DNA from 3 places in the Nocardia sp. NPDC055321 genome. Region 1 is predicted to be linked to each of the others. Evidence: riboswitches for the same ligand, from Rfam matches in the RefSeq annotation. Region 1 holds a riboswitch; each other region holds the start of a gene.
The links. A riboswitch is a leader RNA that binds a small molecule or an ion and turns the genes downstream of it on or off. The one in region 1 is predicted to bind cobalamin.
Positions count from the first base shown of each region.

Region 2: linked by a shared signal. The riboswitch ahead of ACWIGI_RS27025 (ABC transporter substrate-binding protein) and the one ahead of ACWIGI_RS40795 (methylenetetrahydrofolate reductase) in region 1 are both predicted to bind cobalamin.
Region 3: linked by a shared signal. The riboswitch ahead of ACWIGI_RS06850 (ABC transporter substrate-binding protein) and the one ahead of ACWIGI_RS40795 (methylenetetrahydrofolate reductase) in region 1 are both predicted to bind cobalamin.

Region 1 is NZ_JBSHMS010000053.1:15,190-18,474, reverse strand. Features, by position in the region: gene ACWIGI_RS40805 (IucA/IucC family protein) at 1-73, opposite strand, end outside; gene ACWIGI_RS40800 (GNAT family N-acetyltransferase) at 86-724, opposite strand; gene ACWIGI_RS40795 (methylenetetrahydrofolate reductase) at 1,005-2,021, opposite strand; cobalamin riboswitch at 2,181-2,349, opposite strand; gene ACWIGI_RS40790 (class I SAM-dependent methyltransferase) at 2,648-3,285, shown strand, end outside.
Region 2 is NZ_JBSHMS010000017.1:196,369-199,653, forward strand. Features, by position in the region: gene ACWIGI_RS27020 (FecCD family ABC transporter permease) at 1-577, opposite strand, end outside; gene ACWIGI_RS27025 (ABC transporter substrate-binding protein) at 574-1,611, opposite strand; cobalamin riboswitch at 1,641-1,836, opposite strand; gene ACWIGI_RS27030 (MerR family transcriptional regulator) at 1,995-2,624, opposite strand; gene ACWIGI_RS27035 (hypothetical protein) at 2,702-3,157, shown strand.
Region 3 is NZ_JBSHMS010000003.1:447,788-451,072, forward strand. Features, by position in the region: gene ACWIGI_RS06845 (ABC transporter permease) at 1-93, opposite strand, end outside; gene ACWIGI_RS06850 (ABC transporter substrate-binding protein) at 106-1,755, opposite strand; cobalamin riboswitch at 1,771-1,959, opposite strand; gene ACWIGI_RS06855 (acyltransferase family protein) at 2,033-3,285, opposite strand, start outside.

The sequences.
Region 1 (3,285 bases):
TCTTGGTCGCGATTCTGGTCTCGTAGGTCTGCCAGAACGCGGATAGGCATGCGGAAGCTTCGGGGCTGGTCAAAGCACTACCTTCTCAGGAGTTCGCGAGCTGGAAGTCGGTCGCCAGGGACCGGCCGTTGTCCGTGAGCCGAATGAAATCGGCACGGGTGCAGTAGCTCAGGCGGGCGATCTTGTCGGCCACCGGGAAATCACCCGCGACCTGGAAACCGACCGCGGCGTTGAGCTTCTGCACGTGCAGGTTCCGGTGATCCGGCTCGACCACGACTCGTTCGGCGCCGCACTCGAAGAAGGCGGTGCGCATGATGTGCAGCATGACGTTGCCGGTGAAGCCCGGCAGCCGGCGCTCGCTGTTGGACACCAGCAGGTGCATGCCGATGTCACCGGCGGTGTGCTCGTACCCGGTGCCCGGCTTGGCCAGATCACTGGTCTGCGGGTTGTACAGCTCGAACAGGAACTGCGGCTCGTCCTCGAAAGCGCCGATCCACATACCGAATCGCGGATCCGGGTCGGACTTGGCGACGCGGATCAGATCCTCGACGTCGGCCGGGGTGCTCTCGAGCATGCCCCAGTACGCCGACTTGGGGTGGATGAGCCACCGATGAGCGGTCTCGGTGTCACGTTCGATATCGATGGGCCGGGCGGTCAGCTCGTAAACAGCTGGTTCGACAACTCCATCGGTACCCGGACTCGTCTCGGGACGAGCAACCACCATCAGAAACCCTCTCGCAGATCCACATTCGCGAGTTAGGGTAACCTATTTTATTAGGGTGGGCTAACCCGAAGATCGCGGCGGGCCCCTCGCGACACGCGAGCCATAGCGGCAGGCTTTCAGCATCTACGGCCGGTCACCGGATGTAATCGCTGATCAGCGCGCACTTACGTAGTAAACGTAGCCTAACCTCAGCCGATTTAGGTTAGGCTAGCGTAACGCAGATCTCAGAGCCAGCCGGTTGCCGGGCCCGTCCGGGGTTTCCGGACCCGCCGCCGGTTTCTCAGGCGCTCAGCGGCGCCGCGGTGACCCGGTAGCCGAGATTGGTCAGCACCTCGGTCGTCGCCTTGGCGAAATTGAGGGTGATGAAGTGCAGGCACGGCGCGCCCTCGTCGATGAGACGCTGCGCCATCTCGGTCGCGATCTCGATGCCCTCGGCGCGCACCGCGGCCCTGTTCTCTTCGGGCCCATCCCCCGCCGCGCGCCGCAACCGCGCCAGCACGGCGGGCGGGAGTTCGCGGCCGGACAGCTCCACCGCGCGCTGCACCGTGCGCAGGGAGGTGATCGGCATCAGCTCGGGAATGATCGGCTTCGCGCCCTCGACCAGGTCGTGCGCGGCCACCCGATCCCGCAGGCGCAGATAGTGCTCGACGTCGAAGAACATCTGGGTAATCGAATAGTCGGCTCCGGCGCGGAGTTTGGCGACCAGGTGCGCGGTATCGGTGGCCAGGTCCGGTGAGCGGTGATGCCCCTGCGGGAACGAGGCCACCCCGACGTTGAAGTCGCCGAGATCGCGCACGATGCGCACCAGCTCCTCGGCGTACTCCACGCCGTCGGGGTGCCGCTCCCACGCCCCGAGCGGATCGCCCGGCGGATCACCGCGCAGCACCAGGATGTCGCGGATGCCGCAGTCGGCGTAGGAACCGACCAGGGCGCGCAGTTCGGCGATGCTGTGGCCGACCGCGGTCAGGTGCGCCACCGGCAGCAGGGTGGTCTGCTGGGCGAGCTCGCCGGTGATGCGGGCGGTGCGGTCCTTGGTGGAGCCGCCGGCCCCGTAGGTCATGGAGACGAAGGCCGGGTGCATGCGCTCGAATTCCCGGACCGTGCGCCACAGCCGGGCCTCGCCGGCGGCGTCACGCGGCGGATTGAACTCCACCGAGAAGGGCACCCGCGCACCGGAATGGATGCGCAGGTTCTGTACGACCGAGGCGCGCGCGGCGGCCAGGGGCGCGACGCGGGCGGTGCGTTCGATCGGCGCGCGGCCGGGCACGGCCGCGAATGTATTGTCCGGGTTCGTCATTGGTGAGCTCCATGGTCAGCATGCCGATGGCCACCTCATCGCGAGTGCACGCTGAAAGGAGCCCTTGATGTGGCGTCGTGCGACGCCCGGTTCCGCTCGGCATGCCACCCGGTCCACGAGGCGACAACCGCCGGATACGACGTATCCGGCACAACGGGCAGGTCTTCGGACTCGTGGGCATCGACCCGTGACCCGGGTCGGCCCCGGCGCTCGTGCCGGGGCTGGTCCTATCGGCCATCGCTTCCCGGGCAACGCGCCCAGCGCGGAATGACGGCTGTCGTTCCCACTCACCGCTGCGGGACAGTCCCGGATTCCCACCGGGTTCCCTCTCGCCCCGCGGCGCGCGAGCGCGCCACCGGGCTTCGACGCCTTCGGACGGATCAGGGGCTCCTCGATACCGCCTCCGGCGAACCAGCTGCGCAGGCGAATATAGCGAAGTGGTACCGCCGCCGACAACCACACCCCTGCCCGGCGCGTCCCGGCGTCGCCCGGCCGCGTGTCGCGGCGCCGACGCGCCCGGACGGCCGCGTAGTCTGCGTCCGTTCCGAAGCCGCTGATCAGAGCCTGGAGAAGCCGTGAATTGGGAAGCGTGGCAAGAAAGTTGGGATCGCCAGCAGGAGTTGTACATGCCCGATCGCGAGGAGCGGTTCCGGGTGATGCTCGATCTGGTGACCGCGAGCGCCGGGAAGGCGCCCCGGGTCCTGGACCTGGCCTGTGGGACCGGCACCATCACCCGCCGCCTGTTCGCGCGGCTGCCCGAGGCGAGTTCGGTTGCGGTGGATCGAGACCCGACCCTGCTGGCGATGGCGCGCGGTTCCTTCGCCGATGACCCGCGCATCGTGTTCGTCGTCGCGGACCTGGAGGATCCGGCCTGGACCCGGGCCCTGCCGCCCGAACCGTTCGACGCCATCCTGACCGCGACCGCCACGCACTGGATGCAGCCCGCCGATCTGGCCCGCCTCTACGCGGACCTGCCTGCGCTGTTGCGCCCGGGCGGGCTGCTCGTCAACGCCGATCACATGCCCGACCCGGGGACCCCGCTGCTGAACGAGCTGGACGAGCGGATCCAGCGCGGACATCAGGAGCGCGTGCGCTCGGAAGGCGTGCCGGATTGGGAACAGTGGTGGGCGAGCATCGCCGACGATTCCCGGCTGAGCAACGAACTGGCCGCCAGTCGCGCGATCCTGGACAACCGGCCGCAGGGCGTTCCGCAGACCCTGGACTGGCATCTCGACCATGTCCGCGCGGCGGGGTTCACCGAAGC
Region 2 (3,285 bases), on a different contig from region 1:
GGGATTCGAGGCTCGCCCGGGTGAGCGAGCCGACCACCCAGAAGCGGAAGTTGTCGAAGGTGGTGCGGTCCAGCAGGGTGATCGCCGTGGTGATCGACCCGCACAGAGCCGTGAACGCGGCCCCGGCCAGGACCAGTTTCACCGGGGTCGCGCCGCCGAATCCGAAGGAGCCCAGGGTGTATACGAACACCGCGGCCACCGCCGCGCCCACGAACGCGAACCACACCAGGCCCGCCGCCGAGCTCAGTCCGACAACCGCCATGGCGAGCACGATCGCCAGTGACGCGCCGGCGTTGATGCCGAGTAGCCCCGGCCCGGCCAGGGGGTTGCGGGTCAGGCCCTGCATGACGGCCCCGGCGAGGGCGAGCGCGATGCCCGCCAGCAGCCCGGCCACGGTGCGCGGCAGGCGGATGTAGCGCACGATCCGGTCCGTGTCGCCGCCCCGGAAATCGGTGAACGCCGCGAGCACGTCCGCCAGATCGAGCGGGTGCGTCCCGATCAGCATGGAGCCCGCGCAGGTCGCGGCCAGCGCGGCCCCGGCCAGCAGCAGACCGGCGCCGCGCACGGTGCCGATCACCGCGCGAACAGATCCGGGTGGATCAGTCCGGCGACGAGTTCGGTGGCGTACGCGATGCGCACCCCGGCGGCGCGATCGGCGAACAGGAACGGGTGCACCGTTTTCGCGCGCACGGCTTTCAGATTGGCGAAGGCGGGATTGCCGGTGAGCTTGTCCACCTGCGGCTGCGCGTCGGCGCGCACGTAGCTCGCCTTACAGCACAGGCTGGTCAGGATGATGTCGGGATCGCGGGCGATGAGCTGCTCCGCGCCGATCTGCACGTTGCGGCGTTCGGTGAGATCGGCGAACGCGTTGACCCCGCCCGCGGCCTCGATGATCCGGCTGACGAAATCGATGCCGCCCGCGACGGTGTAGGAGCCGTCGTCCTTGGGCGTGACGACCGCGACCGTCGGCCGGGCCGCGCCCTCGACCTTGGTGCGCACCGCCTCGATGCGCGAACTCAGGTCGGCGACAACGGTCTCCGCGCGCTCGGACACGCCCCACAGCGCGCCCAGGTCCCGCAGGTCGGCGTACACGTTGTCGAAGCGCACGGTCGCCGGGTCGATGGCCTCGTCCGCGAGACCGTCCGCGCTCGGGCACAGCGGGCTCAGCACCCAGGTCTCCACGCCCAGATCGTGCAGGCTCGCCCGGGTTCCGACGCTGCTCTGCGACGACGTCGCGAACACGCCGTTGAAGCCGGACAGCACGAAATCCGGTGTCTGTGAAAGTAATTCGTCCCGGCTCGGCAGCTTCTCCACGTAGGGGGATTTCGCCTGCGCGGCTTGGTATTCCGGCAGCACCGCCGAATCCAGGAACGCGGTCCCGGCCAGGCGGTCGGTGACGCCGAGGGCGTGCGCGATCTCGATGGAGGGCTGGTACGCGGCGTAGATGCGCTGCGGCGGCCCCGGCACGGCGACGTCGATACCGCAGTTTGCGCGGGTGACGGCGTTCGCGCCGTCGGCCGCCGGTCCGGCCTGGACGCCGCAACCGGTCAGCAGCAGCGCGCAGGCGAGCAGCGCGCCGGTACGCAGGCGCGCGAAAACAGATGGGGTCACCGAGACCGCCTTCCAGGTCCTCGTGGAATGGGGTGTTGCCTGCCGTGGCCGGTCTCCTGGCTGACGGGATACCGCGTGAACGATCGGCCTTCCCAGGGCGCGGGCACCCCAGTGGCCCCGGCGGATCACTCCGTCCGGACAGATCTGTTCACTTCCCGATCACAGTGGCGAGGGCCGCACCGGCTTCACACCGGTTTCCCGAACACCACGGCGGAGGGACTGTACCAAGATCACGCGCGAGCACGGGAAGCGCTCGGGTGCGGACGGATCCGGTGTGCTCGGATCCGCGTGAGGGGCTCGAGGGAGTTCGCCCGGGCCCGTGCCGTCGCGACCCGGGGAGTTGCCGCTCGTGTCCCGGTCGGTGCGGGCGTGGCCCGGGAGTGCTACTCGACGTGCCCATCCGGCTTCGGCGCGAGGCGGCGGGCGGAGAGTTCGGCGTGCGAGACGCGCCGCAGGGCCGCGATGACCGGTTCGTAGAGGGCTGTGCCCAGCACCGCGTATTCGATTGCGCGGGAAGCGGAGTCGAGGGGCATCTCGGCTATGTCGTACTCGGCGATCGCCAGCACGGCGGGGCCGTAGGCGCGCAGGCGCTCCTCGGTCATCGGCATCCCGGCGGCCTCGGCGGCGGCGAGGGCGTGCTCGAGCTGGGCCACGGCCGGGTAGTCGTCGGGGACGGCGAGGCCGAGGGCGGTGAGCGCGGCGCGGGCGCGCGGGTACTCGGCGGGTTCGCCGGGGTCGACGGCGGGCGGCAGCAGGGCGGTGGCGGTGGCCAGGGTGTCGAGCAGGGGGCGGCCGGGCTCGTCGATGAGGGTGACGATCGCGCGGATCTGGGCCATCGACAGGCCGAGCCCGGACAGCGCCTTGATCAGGGCGATCCGCTGGACGTGCGTCTCGCCGTAGCGCGCGCGGGTGGCGCTGGTGGCCTCGCCCGGCATCAGCACGCCTTCGCGCAGGTAGAACTTCACGGTCGGGATCGGCACGCCGGTCCGTGCCGCCAACTCCGACATGAGCACGCGGGTCTCCTTCGCTCGGCGCCTTGACATTAGGTACTAGCACTATCCAATATTGGGTAGTAACAGTATCCAATCAAGTGTACGAACCCGCGGGAGTCCTCGTGTACGCCACCCTGATCGATCCCCTGATCAGCATTGTTCTCGGTGCCACCATCATCTCCGTCGCCACCATCGCCTTCGGTGGGACGTTCCTGCTCCGCGTCGTCACCGGCGGTCAGGAGACCAACGAGCTGCAGAAATCCTTCTTCCGCGCCGGGCACGCGCACGCCGGGGTCCTGGTGATGCTCGGCCTGCTGCTGGCCGTGCTCGGCAACGCCGCCGGCGCCAGCCCCGGCTGGGCGAACGGCGGTGCGATCGCGGTCCTGGCCGCGGCGATCCTGATGCCCGCCGGGTTCTTCCTCTCGGTGCTGGGCACCGACCCCGTTCGTCCGAATCGCCTGATCGCCGCGGTGTGGCTCGGCGCTGCCACCCTCGTCACCGGCGTCGTCATCTCCGGCGCGACCGTCCTGCTCGCGGGCATCGACCGGTTCTGATTCCGGCGCGGGGAGAACGCCCGCGGCACAGCCGAATCCACGGCGTGCGCGGGTGTGCGCGGAGAGGCGAGGGCACGATCCCCAAGGCGTCACCGCCTCGATCCGCCTAGCAAGCGGTCCCGGGCCCC
Region 3 (3,285 bases), on a different contig from region 1:
GAGCGGCATCAGGGCCCAGATGAGCGCGCTCGCGCCCAGCAGGGTGAGCAGTGCCTCGACGACCCGGCGCCGGGCCAGGGCTACCAATCGCATTGCCGAGCCGGGCTATTCGCCGGTCCGGCTGGTGATGTGCCTGCGCACGCTCGACACCGTGTAGTCGGCCCACTCCGGGCCGGTGACCACGGTGAAGTACTTGAAGGTGCCCGCCACCACGTACGCCTGGTCACGCACCAGAATCTGTTGTGCCCGTTGCAGCAGCGCGTCGCGGCGGGCGGTGTCGAACTCGCCGCGCAGCTGGGCGCCGATGGCGTCGATCTCGGGATTCGCCACGCCCTGCGCGTTCGCCGAGCCGCCGGTGGTCCAGCGCACCAGGTACGGCTGGATCGGATCGGCGGTACCCGAGAGCGAACCGCTCAGTGCCACCGAGGAATCCCACGCGGCCGGGTCCTTCTTCACCGCGGCCGAATCCTCGGCGTTGTCGATCCGCAGCTCGAAACCGGCACGGGCGACCTGGTCCTTCATCGCGATCGCGACATCGGTGGTCTCCGGGCCCTGAGCTTGAGTCACGAACCGCACCAGCAGTTTCCGGCCGTCCTTGACCCGGATGCCGTCCGGGCCGGGTGTCCAGCCGGCCGCGTCGAGCAGGCCCTTCGCCTCGTTCAGGTCGTACCGCTGGTTGCCCGAGGCGAACGACATGGTCGGCGGGTAGAGCCCGGCGGCCGGTGCGAACTGGCCGTTGCCGACATCGGCGGCGATGCCCGCGTAGTCGATGGCGGCGGTGAAGGCCTTGCGCACGGCGGTATCAGTGAAGATTCCGGCCTTCAGATTCATGTCCACCAGCAGCGACTGCAGGGCGAGTTCGGAGGACAGCACGTGAATGTCCTTCTCGCCCCGCAGTTCCAGCTTCGCCGAGGTGGACGGGTAGAACGCCATGTCGGCTTCACCGCTGCGCACGCCGGCGAGGCGGGCCTGCTCGTCGGGGACCACGCGCACGGTGACGCCCCGCAGCGGCGGCGTTCCCTCCCAATGGTTTCCGAACGGCGCGAGCACCAGGTTGTCCGGCGACCACGCGGTGATGGCGTACGGGCCCGAGTACGCGCCCGCGCCGACGATCTTGGCGGAATCGCCGTTGGCGGCGTCCATCGCGGCGACATCGTAGATCTGCAGCGAGTTGTCCCGGGCCGCCAGCGCGGCGGGCACCATCGCGTTCGGGGCGGGCGTGGTGATCACGACGCGCTTGCCGTCGGCCCGCACGGTCGTGGCCGCGTCCAGATACACCCGGGCCGCGGCGGATTTGGCGATCTGCCTGGTCAGCGCGGCCGCGACCGCGGCGGAGTCGACGGGCTTGCCGTTCTGGAAGGTCACGCCCTCGCGCAGGGCCACGACCCAGCGGTTATCCCCCTCACGGGTAACCGATTCCGCCAGCCACGGCGCGACCTCACCCGTCTCGTTGACCTGCAGCAGGTTCTCCGCGACACCCCAGTCGAACAGCCAGTTCGTGCCGGTGCCCGCGGGATCCAGCCCGGCGATCTTGTAGGAGTTGTAGATGGTCAGCGTGCCGTCGCCGGACTCCCGCAGGGCGCGGGCCGAAGCCGCGCCGTCACTCTCACTCGCCGAACACCCGGCGGCGACCATGGCCACCGCGAGCAATCCGGCGACGACACCCGCAACCCGGGAGCGACGATGTCGCCCCGCACCGGAAGCATGGTCGGATAGCCGCTCGGCACCGGGCCGGCGGCGTGCGTACACGCGCATTCTCATCCTCGTGAAGCTCGATCCTGAACGGGCGCAGGTATCCTGGCTCCCGGATCAACGCTCGCCTTCGGCCTTCCAACCCAGGAAGGTCGTGGCCGTCAGATGAAGGTCTGCTACCCGGTCACAGTTGCGGGACAGCCCCGGATTCACACCGGTGTTCCCTGCCCGCTGAACCTAGCAGCCGCGGCCTCGCGGGTGGTCGGCTAACTCCCCGCGCATCATTCGGTTGCCCCGCTCGTTCGTCAGAGAGCGAGCGGATGGATCGTGACAGCGGGCGCTACGCGGCGACGGTCGCGGGTCGTTCGGCCGCGTTCGCGCGGGAGTCGATCCTGGCGATCACGCGGTGACCGAGAGTGTGACAGGGCTTCTCGATGAAACGGTAGGTGAGCGCGGAGATCAGCAGCGCCGTCGTCACCCAGGTCAGCAGGGTCAGCCACTGGGCGGGAACGCCCAGGACCGACGTGTTCCAGCGCGGGATGGCGTCGAGGATCAGCGCGTGAACCAGATAGAGGGAGTAGCTGATTCGGCCCAGGTAGAGCAGCGGGCGGGGGAACGAGTAGCGGCGCAGCAGCAGAAAGGCCGCGAACATCACGTAGGCGGGCAGGATCGTCAGGGGCTGTTTGACCCAGGTGACCCACACGCCGGTGATCGGATCGACGACGGCCGGAACCAAGGTGCTGACGCCGAAGATCAGGCACATGGCGAAGGCGAACACCAGCCACCCGCGCGGCGCGGTGATCTCGCCGGCGGTCATGCGGTAGAGCACCGTGCCGAGGAACATCGTGGCGAGGTAGCCGAAGGTCAGCACCGAGGCGCCGGGCTGATTCAGGAACAGGGGCACGGCGATCACCGAGATCAGGATCGCGGCGAGCGCGGCGCGGCGGTCGGTCGCCAGGCACGCGAAGACCGTCGCCGCGGTGATGGTCGCGACCACCACGATCGAACGGGTCAGGGCGCCGGCGTCCGCGCTCGTGAGCAGTGCGGGCGGCAACAGCGCGCCGGGCACGATCAGGACCAGCGCGCCCACCGCCAGCGGCACCGACCGGCGATTGATCCGGGCGATGAGCAGCAGCGACAGGATCAGATAGAACACCAGCTCATAGGACAGCGACCAGGAAGCGCCGATGATCTGGATGTCCCAGCCGCCGATGAAGAACTGCATCATGGTCAGATTCGCCAGGAAGTTCAGAACAGGCTGATCCCAGAACGGATCCGGCAGTTCATATCTGCCGAACGAGTTCAGCAGCATCGCCGCGACCAGGCAGGCCCAGAACAGCGGGAAGAGCCGGAAGAACCGGCCGGCCCAGAACGCGCCCAGCGAGCGGCCGCGTTCGAGCGAGGCCGGAATGATGAATCCGCTGACGATGAAGAAGACGAACACACCGAACTCGCCGAGTCCGAAATACGCCTGCGAGAAGCGGAAATACTCGGGCCAGAGCCGCTCGGAACAGTGCTGCACCACCACCGCCAGAGCCGCCAGGCCGCGCAATGCGTCGAGAAACTCGAATCGCCCGGCGCGACCGCGCGCCA